DNA from 2 places in the Mycobacterium sp. NPDC050853 genome. Region 2 is predicted to be linked to the other one. Evidence: riboswitches for the same ligand, from Rfam matches in the RefSeq annotation. Region 2 holds a riboswitch; the other holds the start of a gene.
The links. Region 2 has a riboswitch for cobalamin ahead of AB0H22_RS14250 (CbtB-domain containing protein). Riboswitches for the same ligand answer to the same signal wherever they lie in the genome.
Positions count from the first base shown of each region.

Region 1: linked by a shared signal. The riboswitch ahead of metE (5-methyltetrahydropteroyltriglutamate--homocysteine S-methyltransferase) and the one ahead of AB0H22_RS14250 (CbtB-domain containing protein) in region 2 are both predicted to bind cobalamin.

Region 1 is NZ_JBFAGW010000001.1:1,560,808-1,572,328, reverse strand. Features, by position in the region: gene fadD8 (fatty-acid--CoA ligase FadD8) at 1-510, shown strand, start outside; gene AB0H22_RS07730 (TetR/AcrR family transcriptional regulator) at 507-1,103, opposite strand; gene AB0H22_RS07725 (PaaI family thioesterase) at 1,093-1,512, opposite strand; cobalamin riboswitch at 1,581-1,818, shown strand; gene metE (5-methyltetrahydropteroyltriglutamate--homocysteine S-methyltransferase) at 1,958-4,237, shown strand; gene AB0H22_RS07715 (mycobacterial-type methylenetetrahydrofolate reductase) at 4,346-5,236, shown strand; gene AB0H22_RS07710 (GNAT family protein) at 5,308-5,838, shown strand; partial or broken gene AB0H22_RS07705 (DUF6578 domain-containing protein) at 5,936-6,760, shown strand; gene AB0H22_RS07700 (bifunctional 2-methylcitrate synthase/citrate synthase) at 6,833-7,954, opposite strand; gene prpB (methylisocitrate lyase) at 7,951-8,871, opposite strand; gene prpD (2-methylcitrate dehydratase PrpD) at 8,868-10,382, opposite strand; gene AB0H22_RS07685 (short-chain fatty acyl-CoA regulator family protein) at 10,501-11,521, shown strand, end outside.
Region 2 is NZ_JBFAGW010000003.1:469,813-481,333, forward strand. Features, by position in the region: gene AB0H22_RS14225 (ATP-dependent Clp protease ATP-binding subunit) at 1-2,051, shown strand, start outside; gene AB0H22_RS14230 (LLM class flavin-dependent oxidoreductase) at 2,106-2,972, opposite strand; gene AB0H22_RS14235 (ABC transporter substrate-binding protein) at 3,005-3,997, opposite strand; gene AB0H22_RS14240 (ABC transporter ATP-binding protein) at 3,994-4,770, opposite strand; gene AB0H22_RS14245 (iron ABC transporter permease) at 4,770-5,828, opposite strand; cobalamin riboswitch at 5,939-6,162, opposite strand; cobalamin riboswitch at 6,168-6,292, shown strand; gene AB0H22_RS14250 (CbtB-domain containing protein) at 6,320-6,526, shown strand; gene AB0H22_RS14255 (CbtA family protein) at 6,546-7,340, shown strand; gene AB0H22_RS14260 (oxygenase MpaB family protein) at 7,349-8,725, opposite strand; gene AB0H22_RS14265 (serine hydrolase) at 8,966-10,261, opposite strand; gene mhuD (mycobilin-forming heme oxygenase MhuD) at 10,303-10,620, opposite strand; gene AB0H22_RS14275 (alpha/beta hydrolase) at 10,720-11,502, shown strand; gene AB0H22_RS14280 (hypothetical protein) at 11,495-11,521, opposite strand, start outside.

The DNA.
Region 1 (11,521 bases), on a different contig from region 2:
GACCAGCCGGTGAAGCAGGGTGAGCCCGGCGAGATCTGTGTGGCGGGGCCCTTGGTGGCAGGCGGCTATTGGGAACTGCCCGAGCAGACGGCCGACACCTTCAAGAACGGCTGGCTGCGCACCGGCGATATCGCGCGCGAGGACGAGGACGGCTTCTGGTTCATCGTCGACCGGACCAAGGACATGATCGTCACCGGTGGTTTCAACGTCTTCCCGCGCGAGGTGGAGGACGTTGTCGCCGAACATCCGTCGGTCGCGCAGGTCGGGGTCATCGGGGTGCCCGACGAGAAGTGGGGTGAAGCGGTGACGGCGATCGTGGTGCTGCGCGCCGATGCCGACCGTAGCGGTGGCGCGGTCTCCAAGATGACGTCCGAGATTCAGGCCGCGGTGAAGGATCGCAAGGGCTCGGTGCAGTCGCCCAAGCATGTGATCGTCGCCGAGTCGCTGCCGTTGACCGCGCTGGGAAAGCTGGACAAGAAGGCCCTGCGTCAGAAGTACGCGGCGGTCTAGCTTCCCTCCGCTCCCGAGAGAAGGTTCCGCGCGCTGGAGTGAATGAACTCGCGAAGCCATGGTGCGGGCTCGCCCTTATCGGGTAGATGCCGGCGTATCGCGGCATACGGCATGTCGATCAGTGTGAACACCATCTTGTCGAGCAGCTCGTGAGTCACCGCCTCGAAGCGACGTTCGGCGTACTCGCGTAATGCCTTTCGCACCCGAGAGTTCAGCGACGTGAGCTCGGCTGCGAGGGTATCGGGCCAGTGGGCGACCAGATCGGCCTTCTCGTACTGGAGTAGCAGCAGTGCCTCGTTGCGGTTCTGCTGGGTCCAGTCGAAGGCGTGATTGATCGTCGCCGCCAGTGCGTCGTCGGGGTCGGGCATCGCGAGCGCAGCAAGTATCCCGTCCTGGTAGCGCGTGATGGACCGCAGCCAGAGGCGGGCCACGAGCTCATCCCGGCTGGCGAACCGGTGGTACACCGAACCTGAGGGTGCGCCCAGGACCTTCCCGACGGCGGCCGCGGTGGCAGCCGACGGCCCACCCGAAGCCACCAAGCTCAGGGCCGCATCGAGGATGTCGTCCGCGGTGTACTGCGGCTTACGCCCCACTGCGCCGGACCATGCTCGTGCCCTGGGCGACCGCGACCAGCTTGGTGTGCCCGTCGTGATCCTCGACGGAGATCTCGCAGCGGCCGAGCGCCTTGGTGCGACCCGAGCTCACCAGGGATGCGTCGGCGAGCAGACGCAGACCGTCGCGCGCGGGGGCCACGTACTCAATGGTGTATCCGCTGGTCACGATGTCCCCGCCCAGGCCAAGGGCGCAGGCGTAGGTGATCGCGTTATCGGCGAGGTAACTCAGCACCCCGCCGTGAATGAACCCGCTCTGCTGCCGCAGCTCGTCGCGGATGTCGAGCGAGAGCTGAATTCCGGACTCATCGAGCCGGCTGATGGAGGCGCCCAGGAGGCGACTGAATGGCTGCGCATCGAGCACCTGTCGGGCCTGGTCCAGGGTGATCACAATATTAGAGAGTAGTCGCTAATAATTGCACGAGCCAGCGTGCATATGATGAAGATGCAGCTGGTCTGCTGGTATCGGTTTCGGCCGATGCCAGCATCGAGTGAAGCGCCGCCCAACAGGGCTGTTCGGCACGAGAGGGAACCCGGTGAGAATCCGGGACTGTCCCGCAGCGGTATGCAGGAACGAACGCCGTCTTAAGCACTGGGGAAGCACTAAGGAAGCCCCGGGAAGCGACGGCCCGTAGGAAAACCTGAGCCCGGGTAACGCCTGTAAGTCCGAAGACCTGCCAGCCGTGCCGGGTGCGCCGCACCCGGCGGATCATCGCTTCGCGGAATGGGCGTATGACCGAATCGGTTTCACCGAACAGATATCTGTTGCGGTGGGCCCGTGCTCGGTTCTTTCGTCCCCTGGCGGTGGCCACCCCGCTGTTGATGAAGGACTAGAAATGACGGATCAACCATCTGCGGCTTTTACCGCAACCACGCTCGGTTCGGCGCGCATCGGCCCACGCCGTGAGCTCAAACGGGCTACCGAAAGCTACTGGGCCGGACGCACCAGCCGCGAAGAGCTCGAGAAGATCGCAGCCGGGCTGCGGCGCGACAACTGGGCCGCACTCGCCGCCGCCGGTCTCGATTCCGTGCCGGTCAACACGTTCTCCTATTACGACCAGGTACTCGACACCGCGGTGCTGCTAGGCGCATTGCCGCCCCGTGTCGCGGGCATCGCAGACGACCTCGATCGGTACTTCGCCGCCGCGCGCGGCAATGACGAGGTGACACCGCTGGAAATGACGAAGTGGTTCGACACCAACTACCACTACCTGGTGCCGGAGATCGGGCCCGACACCCGATTCGAGCTGAACCCCGCCAAGTTGTTCAGCGAGCTGAAAGAGGCTCAGGCGCTGGGTATTCCGGCACGTCCGGTAGTTGTTGGGCCGATCACCTTCCTCGCGCTGAGCAAGGCCGTCGATGGTGCCGCCGCGACCATCGAGCGTCTCGATGAGGTGGTGTCGCTGTACGAGCAGCTGCTGGTGCAGCTTGCCGAGGCCGGGGTCACCTGGGTTCAGATCGACGAGCCGGTGCTCGTCACCGACATCCTGCCGAACGGCCCGGAACTGGCCGAGCGGGTGTATGGCCGCCTCGGTACGGTTGCCGATCGCCCCGCGATCTTGGTGGCCACCTACTTCGGTGACCTCGGGGCGGCCCTGCCCGCCCTGGCCCGCACACCGATCGAGGCGATCGGCGTCGACCTGGTCTACGGGTCGGCGGCGGGTGTGGCATCGGTTCCGGAACTCGCTGGAAAGACCGTTGTGGCAGGCGTTGTCGACGGCCGAAACATCTGGCGCACCAATCTCGAGTCGGCGCTGGGCACACTGGCGACGCTGCTGGGATCAGCGGGTGCGGTAGCAGTTTCTACATCGTGCTCGACGCTGCATGTGCCGTACTCGCTAGAGCCGGAGACCGAACTCGATGACCAGCTGCGCAGCTGGTTGGCCTTCGCCGAGGAGAAGGTCAAGGAAGTCGTCGTGCTGGCGCGGGCACTGAGCGAGGGGCGCGACGCTGTTGCCGCGGAGTTCGCGGCATCGAACGCTGCCGTCGAGTCACGCAAGACGGACCCGCGCCTGAACAACGGACAGATCCGTGCGCGGCTGGATTCGATTCTGGCGGATGGTGTTTCACGCGGCGATGCCGCAGAGCGCCGGCGTAGCCAGGGCGAGCGGCTGAAGCTTCCCGAGCTGCCGACCACCACCATCGGGTCGTTCCCGCAGACCACGGAAATCCGGGTGGCGCGCGCGGCATTGACCAAGGGCGAGATCGACGAGGCGGAGTACGTACGGCGCATGCGCGGCGAGGTTGCCGATGTCATTGCGCTGCAGGAGAAGCTGGGCCTGGACGTGCTGGTGCACGGCGAGCCGGAACGCAATGACATGGTGCAGTACTTCGCCGAGCAGCTCGACGGCTTCTTCGCCACCCAGAACGGTTGGGTCCAGTCGTATGGCAGCCGCTGCGTACGCCCGCCGATCCTGTACGGCGATGTGGCACGGCAGAACCCGATGACTGTTGAGTGGGCAACCTACGCACAGTCGCTGACCGCCAAGTATGTCAAGGGCATGCTGACCGGGCCGGTGACGATCCTGGCGTGGTCCTTCGTCCGCGACGATCAGCCGTTGGCGGACACCGCGAATCAGATCGCCCTGGCGATTCGGGACGAGACGGTGGACCTGCAGGGCGCCGGAATCGCCATCATCCAGGTGGACGAGCCTGCGCTGCGCGAGCTGCTGCCGTTGCGCACGGCGGACAAGCCCGCATACCTGGACTGGGCAGTCGGCGCGTTCCGGCTTTCCACCTCGGGCGTGTCCGACGCGACACAGATCCACACGCACCTGTGCTACTCGGAGTTCGGCGAGGTGATCGGTGCGATTGCCGACCTAGACGCCGACGTCACCTCGATCGAGGCCGCCCGCTCGCATATGGAGGTGCTCGACGATCTCAATGCGATCGGATTCTCCAACAGCGTCGGCCCGGGCGTGTACGACATCCACTCGCCCCGGGTTCCGACCAGCGAGGAGATGACGGCTTCGCTCCGCGAGGCACTGAAGGCCGTTCCAGCCCAGCGCCTTTGGGTGAACCCGGACTGCGGTTTAAAGACCCGCAAGGTTGACGAGGTGACTGCCTCGCTGGCCAACCTGGTGGCCGCCGCTGTCGAGGCGCGGTCCGGCGTCTAGATCTCGATTGCTGCGACCAGTCCCCCGCAGGAGCCCCCTGCGGGGGACTGGTCGCGTGCGAGATTTATTGGTGTATAAACCATTAGCGAGCCAAATCGGAGGTACCTGGTGTCGATGAATACCGTTGCATTGGAACTGGTGCCGCCCAACGTCGATGGCGGCCTCGGCAAGGCGTCGGAAGAGCTGCGGAAACTGTCCAGTTTCTCGGCGGAGTTCGGCATTGACGGGCGCATCGACCACGTGATGATCCCCTCGATGATCCTCGAGGACGCCGATCGACCGCTCGAGATGAAGCCGAAGCTGGATGTCGCCGACTATTGGTCGATCATCCGATCAGAGCTACCCACAATGCGGGGACTGTGCACACAGGTCACTTCCTTTTCGGATGAGACGTCGTTACGGAGCCGACTTGCAGGCCTGACGGAAGCCGGGATAGACGGCGTGATTTTCGTCGGTGTGCCGCGGACCATGAGCGACGGCGAAGGGTCGGGTATTCCACCGACCGATGCGTTGTCGAAGTTCGACGACATCATCGAGAACAGGGGAGTGATTCTGATTCCCACCCGCAGCGGGGAACAGGGTCGCTTTTCGTTCAAATGCGATAAAGGCGCCACCTTCGCGATGACCCAACTGCTGTATTCCGATGCGGTGGTTGGCTTCCTACAAGAGTTCACGCGGACGAGCGACCACCGGCCGGAGGTTCTGCTTTCGTTCGGTTTCGTCCCGAAGTTGGAGTCGAAGGTCGGACTCATTGATTGGCTGATCCAGGATCCCGGCAATGAAGCCGTCGCGCGCGAACAGGCCTTCGTCAAGTCGCTGGCTGCCTGCGAACCTGATGCCAGACGGCCACAGCTCGTCGACCTTTACAAACGTGTCATCGACGGGGTCGCAGACCTCGGCTTCCCCTTAAGCGTGCACTTCGAAGCACCGTACGGTCTTGCCAGGCCGGCCTTCGAAACATTCTCAGAGATGCTGGGGTACTGGTCACCAGCGCTCTAAGCGCTGTGGAAGCGGTGCGGTGGCGTGGAATTCCGTTGACCGTGATCGAGTCCGTGATCGAGACTCGTCGTATGGAACCCGTTGAGTTGCGGACAGAACGGCTGTTGTTGCGCCTCGTCACCGCGGCCGACGAGGCCGCCCTCGCACAGGCATGCAGCGATCCGCTGATCGCGCGATACGTCCCGGTGCCTTCGCCATACACCTCGCAGGACGCGCAGCGGTTCGTTGCGGCATCCGCCGCCGGGTGGGCCGGCGATGTGCAGTACGGTCTCGGTTTCTACCTGGCGGACTCGGGATTGTTGGCCGGAACTTGTGTGCTCAAGTGTGTGGAGCGCGGGGTTGTGGACCTTGGCTATTGGGCAGCCCCGGCTCACCGGCGTAGGGGACTCACGGTCGAGGCGGCGAGACGACTGTGCCAGTGGGGTTTTGACGAGCTGGATATCCACCGTATCGAGTGGTGGGCCGTCGTCGGGAACACCGGCTCACGCGCCGTCGCGGAGTCAATGGGTTTCCAGGTTGAGGGGCTGCTGCGCCGACGGGCGTATCAGGCTGGGGAACCGGCCGATTGGTGGGTAGGCGGATTACTGTCGCGGCCCGAGTGACGGGTATTGACGCAGGGCGTGGTGCTGGCTAACCTTGCGCTCGGTACACCGGGTCCGGAGCGTTCGTGCTCCGTCCGTCTAACACCCGGTGCTTTGAGTGATCAATACGGTTCCCGATCGGAACGAATCTCTTGTATACCTAGGTATTTCAAATTGGGAGTATCAATGTTGCGGTAGGACTCCCGAGATAGGTCAGGCTGTCGATTGGCAGGTCTGCGCCTACCCCGCAGAGAATGGCTACCTACTGGCGTCGGCGGCGGCGGTCGACTGGGACCAGGACCGCGAGATTATTCGGTTTCCCTACGGGTGTGCGAGTTGGGATCCAACACGCGGAGATCCCGCGAATGGTCTGGTAATCCTCTGGGCTACTTGACATGAGAGCCAAAGCTGGCCCCGTCTGCTTGGCGTTGTAGAGGAACTGTACGACGTGTCGGCCACCACGTATCTAGACGAGTCTGGTTGCGTGAACCATCGGCCAACGTCGTTTCAGTACCGACCCGTTGAACTTGCTACGAGATGGCCCGATGAGCCGCCAATGGGCGAGATCGGGCACCGAGTGACCACGGGATCCGTTGTGGGGCTGCGCATAACCTCGTTGGTTGAGCCAACCGAAGGTGACGTTGAGACGCTGCGCGACGAACGGGACCGTGGCCGAAGAGCGCTGCGCATACTTGGGCCGCCGGAAGCGTTTGGCGCAGTGATCCCGTCGGAGGGTGATCGAGTGTCGGTCGATCTCGCAGACCCTCGGCTGAGCTTGGACGATATACGCGGCTACAGTGGCGTGGTCGCCGGAACAGCGGGGCAGGTGAGTAGACCTGTACATTTTCCGCAGGGCTACACCATGTTTGAGAATGTCGACCGGAGCGGGAGCAGTCCCGACGAGTTGTTCATCCAATTGCTCTGCGACAGGATGCCGGACTAGCCGAATCGAGTGTGCGGTTTACGTCGATTATCGGCGAGATTTCGACGTAGACCGCACACTCGGCGGTCAAACTTACGACGCCAGGGAGCGTTGCGGCTTCCCTGAGTACTCGCTCAGCGGTCGGATCAAAGCATTCGCTGCGGCCTGCTCCATGATGTGCGCGGTCCAGCCCGTGATCCGGCTCATCACGAAGATCGGTGTGAAGCAGGGGATATCGAAGCCCATCAGGTAGTAGGCAGGCCCGGTCGGGAAGTCCAGATTGGGCTTGATGCCCGTCGCCGCGTCCATCTCGGATTCCAGCACCTTGTAGATCTCTAGCCACTTGCGCCCGTCACGAACCCGGGCCACGTCCTCAAGTGCGGCACGCATCGTAGGTACCCGTGAGTCGCCGTTCTTGTACACGCGATGCCCGAAGCCCATGACCTTCTCTTTGCGGGACCGCTTACCTTCCAACCAATCTGCAGCCTTGGCGGCGTCACCGATCTCGATCATGTCGTGCATGACGGCCTCATTGGCGCCACCATGCAGGGAGCCCTTGAGTGCACCGATCGCCGCGGTGACCGCACTGTAGATATCGGACTGTGTCGAGGTCACCACGCGAGCGGCGAAGGTCGAGGCGTTGAAGCTGTGCTCGGCATACAGGATCATCGACTGTTCGAACGCCGTGACGATCACCGGGTCCGGCACCTCGCCAAAGCACATCCGTAGGAAGTTCGCCGAGTAGCCGAGGTGGCTGTGTGGCTGAATCGGGTCCAGTCCGCGCCGCCGGCGCATATCGGCGGCGACGATGGTCGGCAGCACGGCGAACATGCGGAGCGACTTGGCGTAGTTGGCATCTGGTGTGCTGTCGTCCTCCGACGGATCCTCGGCACCCAGGACACTGATGGCGGTACGCACCACGTCCATCGGATGGCAGGTCTCGGGCAACTTGGCCAGCAGAGACATCAACGAACGGTCTAGTCGACGTTGCGCGCGCTCCCGTTGGGAGAACAGGCCCAACTCTCCCTCGTTGGGCAGCTCGCCGTGCCACAGCAGGTAGGCAACCTGCTCAAAGCTGCACTTGGCGGCCAGATCCTGTACCGGATATCCCCGGTACGTGAGCGAGTTGGTCTCGGGCACCACCTTTGAGATGGCGGTGGTGTCCACCACGACACCGGCAAGTCCCTTGTGAATGGTCGGGGTTGCGGTAGTCATCGGGCTCCTCCTCCATTGAGGCTGAAATTGAAGATCTCGGTGTCGAATTGGTTGTATTCGGAATAGCGGAGCAGTTCGTACAGGCGGCTGCGGTGCTGCATTTGGTTCAGCAAGCCCGACTGTGTTCCGGCCGTATCGATTTCACGTAGCCCCTGCTCGACCGCGAACATTGCCAGCCGCAGGGTGGTGACGGGATAGATGACGACGTTGTACCCGACCTCGCGGAGCTGCTCGGCGGTCACCAGTTCGGACTTTCCGAACTCGGTCATGTTGGCGAGCAGCGGAACGTCGACTGCGGCACGGAAGGTCTCGAACTGACCGATATCGTTGAGGGCCTCCGTGAAGATGAGATCCGCACCCGCATCGGCATAGGCCTTGGCGCGCTCGATCGCCGCGGGCAACCCCTCGATACCCGCAGCATCGGTGCGGGCGCAGATCACGAAATTGGGGTCGCGGCGGGCCGAAACCGCAGCCCGTAGCCGCCGGACCATCTCGGGGGTTTCAACGACCGCCTTGCCGTCAAGATGCCCGCACCGCTTCGGATTTACCTGATCCTCAAAATGGCAGCCGGACAGCCCGGCGTCTTCGAGCACGGTAACCGTGCGGGCGGCACTCATCGGCTCGCCGAAACCGGTGTCGGCGTCGATCAGTGTTGGCAGGTCGGTCATCGAGGCGATCTGCCTGCCACGTCCCGATACCTCGGTGAGTGTCGTCAATCCGATATCGGGCAGTGCCAGATCGGCAGACAGCACCGCCCCCGACACATACACACCTTCGAAGCCGATTTCCTGAATCAGCTTGGCCACCAGCGGAGAAAACGCGCCCGGAAAGCGCAGCAGTTCACCGGAGGTCAGGCCCTGACGGAACGCGGCGCGCTTGGTCGCCGCATCCGTGGCAGAGGCAAGGAGTGAGCTCACTTGAAGATGCCCTCCGGAGTGGTGGGTGCCTTATCGAGGACCACGGCATCCACGAGCGGGTTGAGCGCACCGAGCGATCCGGCCTTCAGGTCGATCAATCCCTGTGCCACGGAAAGGAATCGATCCTGCTCATGCTGCTCGATGACACCGTCGGACAACCCGGTGAACTTGTTGATGTAGTTCTCCCGGGCGAACGGGCGTGCCCCAAGCGGGTGCGCATCGGCGATCGCGAGTTCATCGGTGATCACCTCGCCGTTCTTAAGCGTCACCACGGCCTTGCAGCCGAAAGCCTTTTCGTCCGGGTTGGCCGAGTGGTAACGCCGGGTCCACTCGGGATCCTCGACGGTGCTGATCTTGCGCCACAGCTCGATGGTCTCGGGGCGGTGCGCGCGCTCTGGGGCGTACGACCGCTCGTGATGCCAGGTGCCGTCCTCCAGCGCGACGGCGAAGATGTACATGACCGAGTGGTCGAGTGTCTCGCGAGAAGCGTCCGGGTCGAACTTCTGCGGATCATTGGAACCGGTACCGATCACCACGTGTGTGTGGTGGCTCGTGTGCAGCACGATCGTCGCGATCTGCTCCAGATCTCCGATCCGGTCGCGCAACCTACGGGCCAAGTCAATGGGTGCCTGGCTCTGATACTCGGCCGAATGCTCCTTGGTGTAACTGTCCAGGATCGCGCGCTTTTCCTCACCGGGACCGGGCAGCGGCACCTCGTAGACACGCTCCGGACCGCCGAGCATCCAGGCGATGACGCCGTCCTCACCTTCCCAGATCGGGGAGGGTGCGCCTTCACCGCGCATGGCGCGATCGACGGCCTCGATGGCGACCTTGCCGGCCCACGCCGGGGCGTAGGCCTTCCAGCTGGAGATGAGTCCCTTGCGTGACTGTCGAGTCGCCGTGGTCAGGTGCAGGGCTTGACCGATGGCCTGATAGATCGTCTCGGTGTCGAGCTTCAGCATGGTGCCCAGACCGGCGGCCACCGAGGGCCCGAGGTGTGCGACGTGGTCAATCTTGTGCTCGTGCAGACAGATTCCGCGGGTGAGGTTGATCTGGGTCTCGTATGCGGTGGCCAGACCGCGAATGAGGTCGTTGCCGCCGATGCCGAGCTGCTGGGCCACGGCCACCAATGGCGGAATGTTGTCTCCGGGGTGTGAGTAGTCGGCGGCGAGGAAGGTGTCGTGGAAGTCCAGCTCACGCACGGCGACGCCATTAGCCCAGGCAGCCCACTCGGCCGAGTAGCCACCGCTGACGCCGAAGACGTTCGCACCTCGCCCACCGGAAGACACCGCATGCGCCTGCGCTTGGCGGCGCGCGACTGTGACGGGACGACGGATGACCGAGGCGGCGCTGACGGCGGCGTTGTCGATAATCCGGTTGATGACCATCGCCTCGGTATCGGCGGGAACGGCGACGGGATCGGAAGCGACTTCGGCGATCTTCCAGGCGAGGTGTTGGTCGCGGGGGAAGTCATCGGCGCTGCGGCGGGTGTGTACGGAGTGAACGTCCATGATCCGCACGTTACGCAGGCTTTCGAAGGATCAAAAGACCATGTAAATGCGTATTTCTGTATCCTTAGTTCGTACATCTTGCAAACATTGCGAATATGTAGAGGGTTATCCTCACCTCATGTCCAGACCGTTCGCCGGAGCGCGGTTGCGGAGGTTGCGCGAGGAGCGTGGCCTGACGCAAGCGGCGCTCGCGCGTGTCCTGGACTTATCGACCAGCTATGTGAATCAGCTGGAGAACGATGCGCGTCCGGTGACGGTTGCGGTACTGCTGCGGCTCACCGAACGGTTCGACTTGTCGCCGCACTACTTCTCGCCGGACTCCGACGCCCGGCTGGTCGCGGATCTTGGCGAGATCTTCACCGAGGCGGCGGTGGGCGAGATCAGCGATCTACAGCTCGAAGAACTTGTCGCCCGGATGCCCTCGGTCGGTCAAACGCTGGTTGGCATGCACCGCAGGCTGCGGGATGTCACTGCGGAGCTGGAGAGCTACCGAGCCACCGAGAACGCGGCCACAACCGGCGAATCGATACGAGAACCACTGCGTCCCATGCCGTTCGAGGAAGTCCGCGACCTCTTCTACGACCACAAAAACTATCTGGGTGAGCTCGACACCGCCGCCGAGGATTTGTTCGAGCATTACGGGCTGCACATCGGTGGGCTCGACGTCCAGCTGGCGGCGGTGCTCAAGCAGGACCACGGCATCGCCGTCACTGTGGATAAGGCTGGGGCACTATCAGATTCGGCGAAGCGTCGTTTCGACCAGGAGACCGGGGTGCTGCGCATCGCGCACTGGCTCACCCCCGGTCAGCGGGCCTTCCAGATGGCGACCCAGCTGGCACTGCTGACACAGACGGAGACAATGGCGGCGATCCTCTCTGGCGCCGAGCAACTGAGCCCGGAGGCGGTTGGCGTTGCCCGTATCGGGTTGGCCAACTACTTCGCGGGCGCATTTCTGTTGCCGTACAAACAGTTCCATCACGAAGCCGAAGCAGTACGCTATGACATCGACCTGCTGGCCCGCCGCTACGAAGTGGGGTTCGAGACGGTGTGTCACCGGCTGTCCACGCTTCAGCGGCCCTCGAGCCGCGGGGTGCCGTTCATCCTGGTCCGCACCGATCAGGCCGGCAACATCTCGAAGA
Region 2 (11,521 bases):
CCGGTACCCCGTCGACCTCGCTGGTACTTGACCAGTTCGGCCGTAACCTGACTGCCGCCGCCCTGGAGGGCAAGCTCGACCCCGTCATCGGCCGCGAGAAGGAAATCGAGCGGGTCATGCAGGTGCTGAGCCGTCGCACCAAGAACAATCCGGTGCTGATCGGCGAGCCCGGTGTCGGTAAGACTGCCGTCGTCGAGGGTCTGGCACAGGCCATCGTGCATGGCGAGGTGCCCGAAACCCTGAAGAACAAGCAGCTGTACACCCTGGACCTGGGGTCCCTGGTGGCCGGCAGCCGCTACCGCGGTGACTTCGAAGAACGCCTCAAGAAGGTGCTCAAGGAGATCAACACCCGGGGCGACATCATCCTGTTTATCGACGAGCTGCACACCCTGGTCGGCGCGGGTGCGGCCGAGGGCGCGATCGACGCGGCCTCGATCCTCAAGCCCAAGCTGGCTCGTGGTGAGCTGCAGACGATCGGTGCGACCACTCTCGACGAGTACCGCAAGTACATCGAGAAGGACGCCGCCCTGGAACGCCGGTTCCAGCCGGTGCAGGTGGGCGAGCCGACCGTCGAGCACACCATCGAGATCCTCAAGGGTCTGCGCGACCGTTACGAGGCGCACCACCGGGTGTCCATCACCGATGGCGCGTTGGTGGCCGCGGCGACTCTGGCCGACCGGTACATCAACGACCGGTTCCTGCCGGACAAGGCGATCGACCTGATCGACGAGGCCGGTGCGCGCATGCGCATCCGCCGGATGACCGCTCCGCCAGACCTGCGTGAATTCGACGAGAAGATCGCCGACGCGCGCCGGGAGAAGGAATCGGCCATTGACGCCCAGGACTTCGAGAAGGCCGCGCGGTTGCGTGACTCCGAGAAGCAGCTGGTCGCGCAGCGTGTCGAGCGTGAAAAGCAGTGGCGCTCAGGGGACTTGGATGTAGTTGCCGAGGTTGACGATGAGCAGATCGCTGAGGTGCTGGGCAACTGGACCGGTATCCCGGTCTTCAAGCTGACCGAGGAGGAGACCACTCGGCTGCTGCGTATGGAGGATGAGCTGCACAAGCGGATCATCGGCCAGGAGCAGGCCGTCAAGGCTGTCTCCAAGGCCATCCGCCGCACCCGTGCCGGTCTGAAAGACCCACGGCGCCCATCGGGTTCGTTCATCTTCGCCGGCCCATCCGGTGTCGGTAAGACTGAGTTGTCCAAGGCGCTGGCCAACTTCCTGTTCGGCGACGACGACGCGCTCATCCAGATCGACATGGGCGAGTTCCACGACCGCTTCACCGCTTCAAGGCTTTTCGGCGCTCCTCCGGGATACGTCGGCTACGAGGAGGGCGGCCAGCTCACCGAGAAGGTGCGGCGCAAGCCGTTCAGCGTCGTGCTGTTCGACGAGATCGAGAAGGCCCACCAGGAGATCTACAACACCCTGTTGCAGGTCCTCGAGGACGGACGTCTCACCGATGGCCAGGGTCGCACTGTGGACTTCAAGAACACGGTGCTGATCTTCACCTCGAACCTGGGTACCTCGGATATCTCGAAGGCCGTGGGCCTTGGGTTCTCCGAGGGCGGCGGCGGCTCGAACTATGAGCGGATGAAGCAGAAGGTCAACGACGAGCTCAAGAAGCATTTCCGTCCGGAGTTCCTCAACCGCATCGACGACATCATCGTTTTCGAGCAGCTGACGAAGGAACAGATCATCGAGATGGTGGATCTGATGATTGCGCGAGTCGGCAAGCAGCTCAAGGGCAAGGACATGGCCATGGAGCTCACCGACCAGGCCAAGTCCCTGCTGGCCAAGCGTGGGTTCGATCCGGTGCTGGGTGCGCGGCCGCTGCGCCGCACCATCCAGCGGGAGATCGAGGACACTCTCTCGGAGAAGATCCTGTTCAACGAGATCGGGCCCGGCGAGCTGATCTCGGTCGACGTTGAAGGCTGGGACGGCGAGAGTGCCGGCGAGGACGCAAAGTTCACCTTTGTCAGCCGTCCGAAGCCTGCACTGGTCACCGGTGACGAGCCTGCCGCCGATCTGGCGGCCTCGGCCTCGGAGTAGATCTGATCGAACGCCCGGCCATCCGCATCATGCGGTGGCCGGGCGTTCGGCGTTTCACGGGTGTAGCAGCGGCCTGACTTCCCGGCCGAGCGTATGGATGTAGCCGATGAGGTCGGGCTCGTTCCCGGTGGGGGACGCGATAAAGTCCGTGATACCGAGGTCCCGCAGCGCAAGCAGCTGTGCGGCGACCTCAGCCGCGTCCCCACCGATGCTCGCCGAGGCGTCGAAGGATATCCCGGGGTAATGGCCGGGATCGGTCGCGATGAGTTGAGCGGCACCGGCGCCGACACTGATGGTGCGACTGAGGAAGATCCGATGACCGGGGCCGGGATCGATCTGTGTGCAGTGCGCGGCGACGGTATCGGCCGACACCATGCTGGTCAGCAATGTGCCGTCACCCAACAAGCCGGCCAGGCGCAGTGATTTGGGACCGTTGGCGCCGATCATGATGGGCAGTGGCTCGGTGGGCGGCCAGTCCAGCCGCACCCGGTTCAGCTGCACATACCGCCCGGCGGCACTGACCTCCTTGCCTGCCAACAGGTCCCGCAGGGCGGTCACGTACTCCTCGAGAAGTGTCAAGGGTGAGCCGACCTTGGCGCCGATTTGTGCCATATGGGGCTGCCAGCCGTGCCCGATTCCCGGCACCACCCTGCCGGGAAAACTACGGGCCAGGACGCTGTAGTCCATTGCCGCCGTCACCACATTGCGCACCGGCGCCGAGAGGAAACCGGTACCGACGCTGATCCGCTCGGTCGCGGCGAGGGCCAGGGAGGCGTACGCGATCGACGTGGTGGCGAAACAGTCCTCGCAGACCCACAGGTGGTCGAGCCCGGCATCATCGGCCGCGCGCGAGATGTCAGGCAGCCGCTCGGGTGGAAGGGATGGCGGCACCATCAGGCCGAGGGAGATGGGGGAGCTCATATCGACACCCTATGTGCAGGTGCTGACAGTGCTCAGAATCCCTTGTCGCGCAGGTAGTTCGCAAGGGTGACGATGGCATCAGGATTGCGCGGTCCCTCAACCAGCGCGGCATACGGCAGCACGATGAAGTTCCCGTCGCGCACCGCTTGGGTGTGGCTCATCAGCGGTTGCGCCCTGAGAAGGTTGATCTTCGCGTCGGCGGTGTTGTTCGGTCCCACCCCGTAGTCGCAGATGATGATCACCTGTGGGTCACGCTGGGCGGCGGTCTCCCACGCAGTGGTGGTCCAGCTGTCGTCGAGGTCGGAGAAGATGTTATGGCCGCCGGCCTTCTCGATGATCTGTTGTGGCGCTGCGTTCTTACCCGAGGTGAACGGCTCGGCCTCGCCGCTGTCGTACAGGAATACGCGTGCCGTTGGCTGCGCGTGTGGGATGCGTGAGTGCACGTCGTCGATGGTCTTGCGGTACCTGGCGATCAGGTCGCGGGCACGTTCCTGAACCCCGAAGAGGGCCCCCAGATTGGTCAGGTCCTCGTACAGTGCGTCGAGCGGTGGTTTGATGCCTCGCCGGACGGTTCCGGGTTGACGGCACGCCTCGGTGAGCTGGTAGGGCACCGCACCGATGGAACGCACCCAATCCGGGGTCAGCCCGGCGGTTTCGTTGAATCCGTAACTCCACCCGGCGAATACGAGATCGGGGCGTGCGGCCTGCACGGCTTCGCGGGTGAATCCCTGTCCCAGGTTCGTGGTGGATTCGAACTGCGCCTTCCACGGTGAGGTCTTGACGTCGCGGTCTTGTCCGGCATCGATGAAGTAGCCCGCCATTCGGTCCTGCAGGCCGAGAGCAAACAGGAGCTCGGTAACCCCGGTGTCATTGCTGACAGCTCGGGTTACGGGAACCGGAACCTCAAGTGGTGCACCGCAATTATCGACGGATACCCGCTCGGTTCCGGGATTCTGAGTCTCGATGGTCGCGCAGCTCGCCGATATCAGCGACACCACGACCGTCATGCTTACCAGGGTCTTCATTCTGTCTCCTCGTGTGGGTCGAAGATGATCTGCGGGACACCGCTTCGCGGATGCGCGATGACATGACAGCCGATGCCGAACCAGCGGGCGATGGACTCGGTGGTGATGACCTCGTGCGGTGTCCCCGACAGCACCACATGGCCTTCCGCCATTACGTGGATCGCATCGCAGTACTGTGCCGCGAGGTTGAGGTCGTGAAGTGCGGCGATGACCGTAATACCCAGGATCCGAGCCGAACTGAGTATCGAGTACTGATGGCGGACATCCAGATGGTTGGTCGGCTCGTCGAGAACCAACACGCGCGGTTGCTGTGCCAGGGCGCGGGCGATGAGAACCCGCTGCCGCTCGCCACCGGAGAGGGAACTGAACCTCCGGCCGGCGAGTGCCGTCACATCCGCCGTCTCGGTGGCCTCCGCACAGATACGTCGGTCCTGCTCGGAGGTGCCGCGCAGGGATGTGCTGTGCGGTAGCCGGCCGGTGGCGACCACTTCCTCGGCGGTGAAGTCGAAATCCAATGACATGTCCTGGGTTAGCGCCGCCACCTGGCGGGCGTTCTCCCGCATGCTGATTGCGTGCACGGATACTCCGTTGACCTGAACATCGCCCGATACCGGAACAAGCGCCCGGTACAGGCAGCGCAGGGTGGTCGACTTGCCGCTGCCATTGGGGCCGACAATGCCGACAAATTCGCCCGACGCGACCTCAAGATCGATATCCGAGACGATCCGTGCGCCGGCGATATCCACCGACACATCTCGATAAGTGACCTCCATCAGCTCACCGCCCCTGCCGACATTGCGCGGCGGCGCATCAATCCGACGAAGACCGGTACCCCGACGGCCGCTGTGATCGCGCCCAACGGAAGCTCCTGTGGCGGAATCGTGGTCCGCGCAACAAGATCGGCGGCAACCAGGAAACATGCGCCCAGCACGGGTGCAACGATCAAGACCCGGCGATGGTCCGCGCCGACGAGCAGCCGTGCCGCGTGAGGAATCACCAGTCCCACGAATCCGATTGCTCCGCAGATCGATACATAGCATCCAGTCATCGCGGCGGAGAGCACGAACAACGCCACCCGGAACCGACCGGCAGGTAGGCCCAGCGATGCGCTCACCTCGTCGCCCATGGCGAGGGCGTTGAGCTGGCGGGTCAGCCCTGTGACGCAAACGATCCCGATCACCGTCGCCGCGAGCGCCACCGGCACCTTGTCCCAGGATGACGCGCCCAGGCTGCCGAGCAGCCAGAACATGACACTGCGCGCCGCCTCACCGTTCGGCGCCAAGAACACCAGTACCGTCGTCACCGCGGACAGGCCGTAGCCCACGGCCGTGCCTACCAGGACCAGCCTGAGCGGCACCAAACCCTGTGGAGTACGGGCAATTTGGTAGACCAGCGCTGTTGCGGCGAGGGCGCCGAGCGATGCCGACAGCGATAGTGCATAGGCGCCGAAAGCGCCGAGCACGCCGTAGACCACTACTGCGGTCGCACCGACGGAGGCTCCCGATGAAATGCCGAGAACGTATGGATCTGCCAGGGCGTTACGGACCATCGCCTGCACGACCACGCCCACAATGCTGAGCCCCGCGCCGACGAGGATTGCGAGAATCACTCGCGGCAGCCTGGACTCGACGACGATCCGGTAGTTCGCAGCATCGGCGGCTCGAACAGAGCCGCCGGTCCCGCCCACCCAGAGGAAATGCAGACAGTCGCGCCAGGGCACTTCGGCTGTACCGAACACGAGCGCCGCCACGGACAGCAGTACCAGCGCCGCCAAGCCGCCGCCCGCCGCAAGGACCACTGATCGTCCCTGCTGTGCTGCGGGCATCGGCATCCCTGCGTCGTCGGGTCGCCTGCGTCGTCACGGGAAGAGCCAGGAGGTGGATACGCCGAATACCTGCGCCGTCCACCAGCTGATCCCTCGGCGCCGGCGAAGGCCACACCGGATGGTGCGGCCGCATTGGCAGGTCTTCGGACTCGCGGACACAAGGCTTGTGCTCAAGCCTCACCTACCGGCGGCTGCTTCCCGGGCGTGCCCAGTGCTTGTTATGCCGCTGTCGTTTCCACTTACCGCTGCGGGGCAGTTCCGGATTTACACCGGATTCCCTCTTGCGATCTCCGGAAGCACCCCTGGCGCTCCCGGAGAAACCAATACGAAGCCAAAACTATCACTCGAATGCGCAGCCCAGCTGCGTCGACTAAGCTCAATCCGTCCTTCGACAGGACGGGAACCTGGTGTAATCCCAGGACGGTCGCGCCACTGTGAGAGTCAGACCCTGCCGTCGATAAGAACGAATCGGGACGCGGTATCCCGAAAGGAGCAACATGGCCCACACAACGTCCGCCAGCCGTCCGGTTGCGGTATCGATTCCCCAGGCAGCGCTGTGGTTGAGCGCGACCACGTTCCTCGCGCTACTCGCCTATTACTTCATCGGCATCGACCAGGGTGCGGTGTCGATCTTTGGCAGCGATATGCATGTCCATGAATTTGTGCATGACGCTCGCCACCTGCTGGGTTTCCCCTGCCACTGATCAAGAGGCGGATAACTCAGTGGAAAAGTCAATAATCCTGCGCGGCTTAGGCTTTGGCGCCGTCGGCGGGCTGCTGTCCTTCATTTTCGGATGGATATTCGTCGAACCCGTTATCAACAGGGCCATCTCGTATGAAGAGGGCAGGGGCGAGGCGCAAGCCGCACTCGACGCGGCGGCCGGTGTCCACGCTCATCACGAGGGTGCGGAACTGTTCAGCCGGTTCGCGCAGGCCAATGCGGGCCTGGCTCTTGGGGTCATCGGATTCGGCATCGCGATGGGTGCGCTGTTCGCGGTGACCTATGTGGTGGCCATCGGTCGGGTGGGCAATCTCAGCCCGCGTGCGCTGGCGCTCTCGGTCGCGGGCGGTTTGTTCCTGGTGCTGTACGTCGTGCCGTTCCTGAAGTTCCCGGCCAATCCGCCGGCGGCGAGCGCCGACGGCACTATCAAGGAGCGCACCGGCTACTTCGTGTTGATGATCCTCGTCGCGGCGATCGCGCTGGCAGTGGCGCTCTGGGTGGGCAGGAAGCTTACCGAGCGTTGGGAGACGTGGACGGCCACGCTGGTTGCGGCCGCGGTGTTCGTGGTTCTGGTGGTTCTGGTCATGGCGGTGACGCCGGGGTTCGTCGAGGCACCACAACCGCTGCTAGATGCCAACGGGACGATCGTCTACCCGGGCTTCCCGGCGCATGACTTGTACCTGTTCCGGATGTACTCGTTCACCACGCAGGCGATCATGTGGGCGACGATCGGTATCGGGTTCGCGACCGTGATCGGGCGCAAGCCGGCCAGTACGGACGCGGCGGTCACCGTCTAGGGATCGGACTAGGCGGCGGTGAACTTCCGTCCCGAGGTGTTGCCGTCGTGCATCGCAAAGGTCGTCTTCACCCGTAAGGGTTTCTCCGCGACGTCCAAGGCCAGTTTTATGTAGTTGCCCGGATTCGGTATGGCTGCCCCATGGACCAGTCGACGCACCACGCCGATACCGGGGATCTTGTCGCGCATCGCGGCGACGTGTGAGACCGGGATGGCGACGGCCTTGAGCGCGAGTCCCGCTAGGCGATGGTCAACCCATTGATAACCGGTGTCGCGGAAGAATTCGTCCATGGCCTCGGGGCCCATGATGACCGAACCGGTTGCGCTGAGAAACAGTGAACCGACACGGGTGAGGATCGGCCCCAGGAGTGTCTCGCCGCCGGGGACGGCCGATGTCGCGCGATTGATGGCGCCAAGTCCCACCTCGACGAGTTCGGTGCGCCAGGGTGAGGAGTTGCCCGATCGCGCGAGCAGGTAGTCGAGATTGTGCATCGCATCCAATCCCGTTCGGGGAATGAGTTCTTCGGCGACACCGAAAACGTGCGCCCACCGCAGTGTGTGGTGCCAGCTGTCATCGAGGTCTTCGAGGGTGCATGGCCGCCCGTGCCGATGGTCGATGAGTAGTGCACCCAGGCTTGCGGCCTCCAGGAAACCCAGCATCGATGAGTTGGATATCGGGTTGCCGTTCTGGGCGTACTGCTCCTCGCCCCACGCGGAACGTAATCCCTTGCGCGCCAGCGAATGCACCAGACGTACCCGGAGTGCGAGCTTCATGCCGTCCCCGCCGGGCGTGAATGCGTCACGGTCGAAAAGCCGGCCGAAGAATCGTGCGGTCTCCACAACACGTTGCGGACCTTCGTCACGGAAGCGTCCACTGGCCCCTGTGGACGCGGAGACATCGGCGTTCATCACCGTGTCAAAAATCGCGAACGTGCCCACGATCACGATCGTGAGCAGCGTGGAGCTGGTCATCCGCCTGCGTCCGCGTTCGGCCTTGGCCGGGTCCCACCAGTCCGGCACCCGGTAGGCGTCCTCCAGTAGCGCCCGCAATTCCTCCGGCGGGTTGTCGAGCGATTCGATGCCCTGGTCGATCGCCTGGTCGAACAGGCGCCGGGCCTCTTTCGAGCCCAGGCGCCCGAACATATCCACCACGGCGTCCATCAGCTCGTCGCCCTGCCACATGTGGTCGTCGAACAGCAGGCTTTGTGGTGTGGGCGTGAATTCGTCCTCCACCTCGTACCAGGGACCGAACATGTGGTGCCTGCAGTGGCGCCATACCCAGCTGAATTCGTCCTTGGCGGGCGGAATCGGCCGTAGGGACATGCCTTTTCGGTAGTAGTAGTCGTTCTTGTGCTTGATGTCTTTCGAGCTCACAGGTTTCGCCATTGAACCAGCCCTTCTCGAGGGTCCTGCGTATTCCAGCAGTTTGGCAACGTATGTTGTTAATTCTGGAAAGTATCAGCAGACAGGCTGTGGCGCTAGACCTGATCCGACAATTGACGGGGCCGGAATCCCGCCGTGAGAGGTAGGAGACCTGTGGTCCTGATCTGGGCCCGGGCCGGTCAGCCGAGACTGATGGTCTTCGCGAGCCCGCTCATCCAGACTTGATGGTCTTCGCGAGCCCGCTCATCCCAGCTTCTTGAAGACACCCTTGGCCAGACCGATGACCCAACCGGCTGCACCGGGGCCGAACGCGCGATCCCAGTTCAGTTGGAAGCTGACCACATACGGTTGACGGTTGCGGTCCTCGGCGTACCAGCTGAATGTCAGGTCGCCGGGTAGGTTGCCGCCCTTGGCACCGATATAGCGCCAGTTTTCGCTGTGCAGGTCGATACCCGGTTCTGCCGACAGAAGATCACGGATCGGAGCAGCCGGGCCGACGGCGACCTTCTGCAGCGCCGCGTGCACCCGGCAGATGTCCTCGGCGCTGCCGTACCACTCGATGCCGTATTTCGACGCCGGTGTGGTGGTCCGGTCGGGATCCAGCTTGTAGTCGTGGGTATCTGCGTCGGCGAGCATCTGACCGCGCTGCGCAGGTGTGGTGACGTCCTTCCATTGCTGTCGGACGTCGGGTACTCCCCAGCCGATGTTGAAAAGCTCATGCATCGTGGGGAAGGGCGTCATCGATCCCGGATCGTGATGGCCTCCGTCGGCCAGCGCCTTCTCGATCGCCTGTCTACCGAGGCGGTTGATCAGCATGTCGGTGCCCATGTTGTCGCTCACCGAGATCATCTTCTGGGCTGCGGTGCGCACTGAGACCGTCGAGCCCGTGGCGAGCTTGTCCATCGAGCTTCCGAGTGCCTTGCCGCGATCGGTGACGGTGAGTCGGTCGTCCCATTTGAGAGTGCCCGCATTGATGGCGGTGCCGGTGGCCAAGAGCACGTAAAGCTTGAAAACCGATGCGAGCGGCATAGATTCGGAGGTGTTGGTTCCGGCGATCTGCTCGCATTGTCCGTTGACGATCTTGGAGGCCCGGTAGGAGTATCGACCGCCCGATGCCGACAGAGCGGCGTCGACATCAGACCACTGGGCGATGTTCGGAGGCTGCTGATAAGGAACCAGCCTGTCGACATCCCCCTTGCCATTGGTCCGCAGCCCGATGTCCACGTTGGCGCCGTAGGGCGCGATCAGGTGGACGGTGGAGCTGTTCGCGGCGAGATCCACCGAGCTGACCTTGTATGGCCGGTCGACCCACAGCTTGGTCATGATCTCGGTGTAGTCGTCGACCTTGTTGGCTGCGGCCATGGTCGCCACGCCCTGCTTGCCGATCGGCCAGTTCGAGTTCAGCATGTCGATCAGCTGTTGTGATCGCAGGCCCGGAGGCGTGCTGGTATCCACATCGCCATGCGGCACCTGACGCAGCTTGATGCCACACCCCACTGTGCTGCCGACCGACAAGGCAACCACGACAACCGTGCACATCGATACGGCGCGCGTCATGCGCGCGCGAAGCGCCCCACCGTTCACGCCTTGGCGGCGGCCCCGGTCACGTCGAGCACAACCTCGAACTCCAGCAGGTGAGCACCGGTTGCCACGGGCTTGGCCTGCTGGCCGGCGTGTGCTTCGACTGCCGGACCGGTGGCCCAGGCCTGGAAGGCCTCCTCGGACTCCCACTGGGTGACCACGAAGTAGCGGTCCTCGCCCTTGATGGGGCGTAGCAGCTGAAAACCCAGGAATCCTGGCTGGTTCTCCACAGCTCCGGCCCGGTGAGCGAATCGCTTCTCCAGCTCCGGACCCGCACCCTCGGGGATCTCGATTGCGTTGATCTTCACCACGGACATGGGTTCAGGCTACCGTGCGTGCTCCCGCATGATTTGGGGCCGATGATTAGGGCGATGATGAGGGGCATGGATGAGCCGCTTGCGCGAAGACCGGTAAGCATGGACGGCGACTGCCTGTTCGACCGGGGAGGGCTGTCTGAAGAGTCGGGGGCGCCGTCCATCGTCCTCGTTCACGGTCTGATGGGCCGCGGAAGCACCTGGTCGCGGCAGCTGCCCTGGCTGCGGCAGCTGGGACGGGTGTACACCTACGACGCGCCATGGCATCGCGGCCGTGACATCGTTGATTCCCAACCGATTTCGACAGAACGTTATGTAGAAGCACTGGCGAATGCGGTGCGCGAGCTCGGCGTTCCGGCGCTGCTCGTAGGGCACTCCATGGGCGGACTGCACTCGTGGTGTCTGGCGGCGGAGCATCCTGAGCTGGTGTCGGGGCTGGTGGTGGAGGATATGGCCCCCGACTTCATCGGCGGAACCACCGGCCCCTGGGAACCCTGGCTGCACTCCTGGCCCGAGGTGTTCACCTCTGCGCAGGATATCCTTGGTCGATTCGGACCTGTTGCGGGGCAATACTTTTTGGAAGCATTTGATCGTGGCCCGGACGGCTGGCGGTTGCACGGACCGATCGACAAGTGGATCGCCACCGCGTCCGAATGGGGAACCCGCGACTTCTGGGAGCAGTGGCGAGCGGTGCGTTGCCGATCGCTGCTTCTGGAGGCGTCGGACACCGTGGCCCCGCCGAGTCAGATGCGCAAGATGGCCGAGATAGGTTGGAAGTCAACCTATCTGAAGGTCGACGGGGCAGGGCACCTGATTCACGATGACGCACCCGAGAGGTATCGGACGGCGGTCACGGAATTCATTGCCGCGGACGGAGTCAGATGACCGGCTCGCGTCGAGAGTG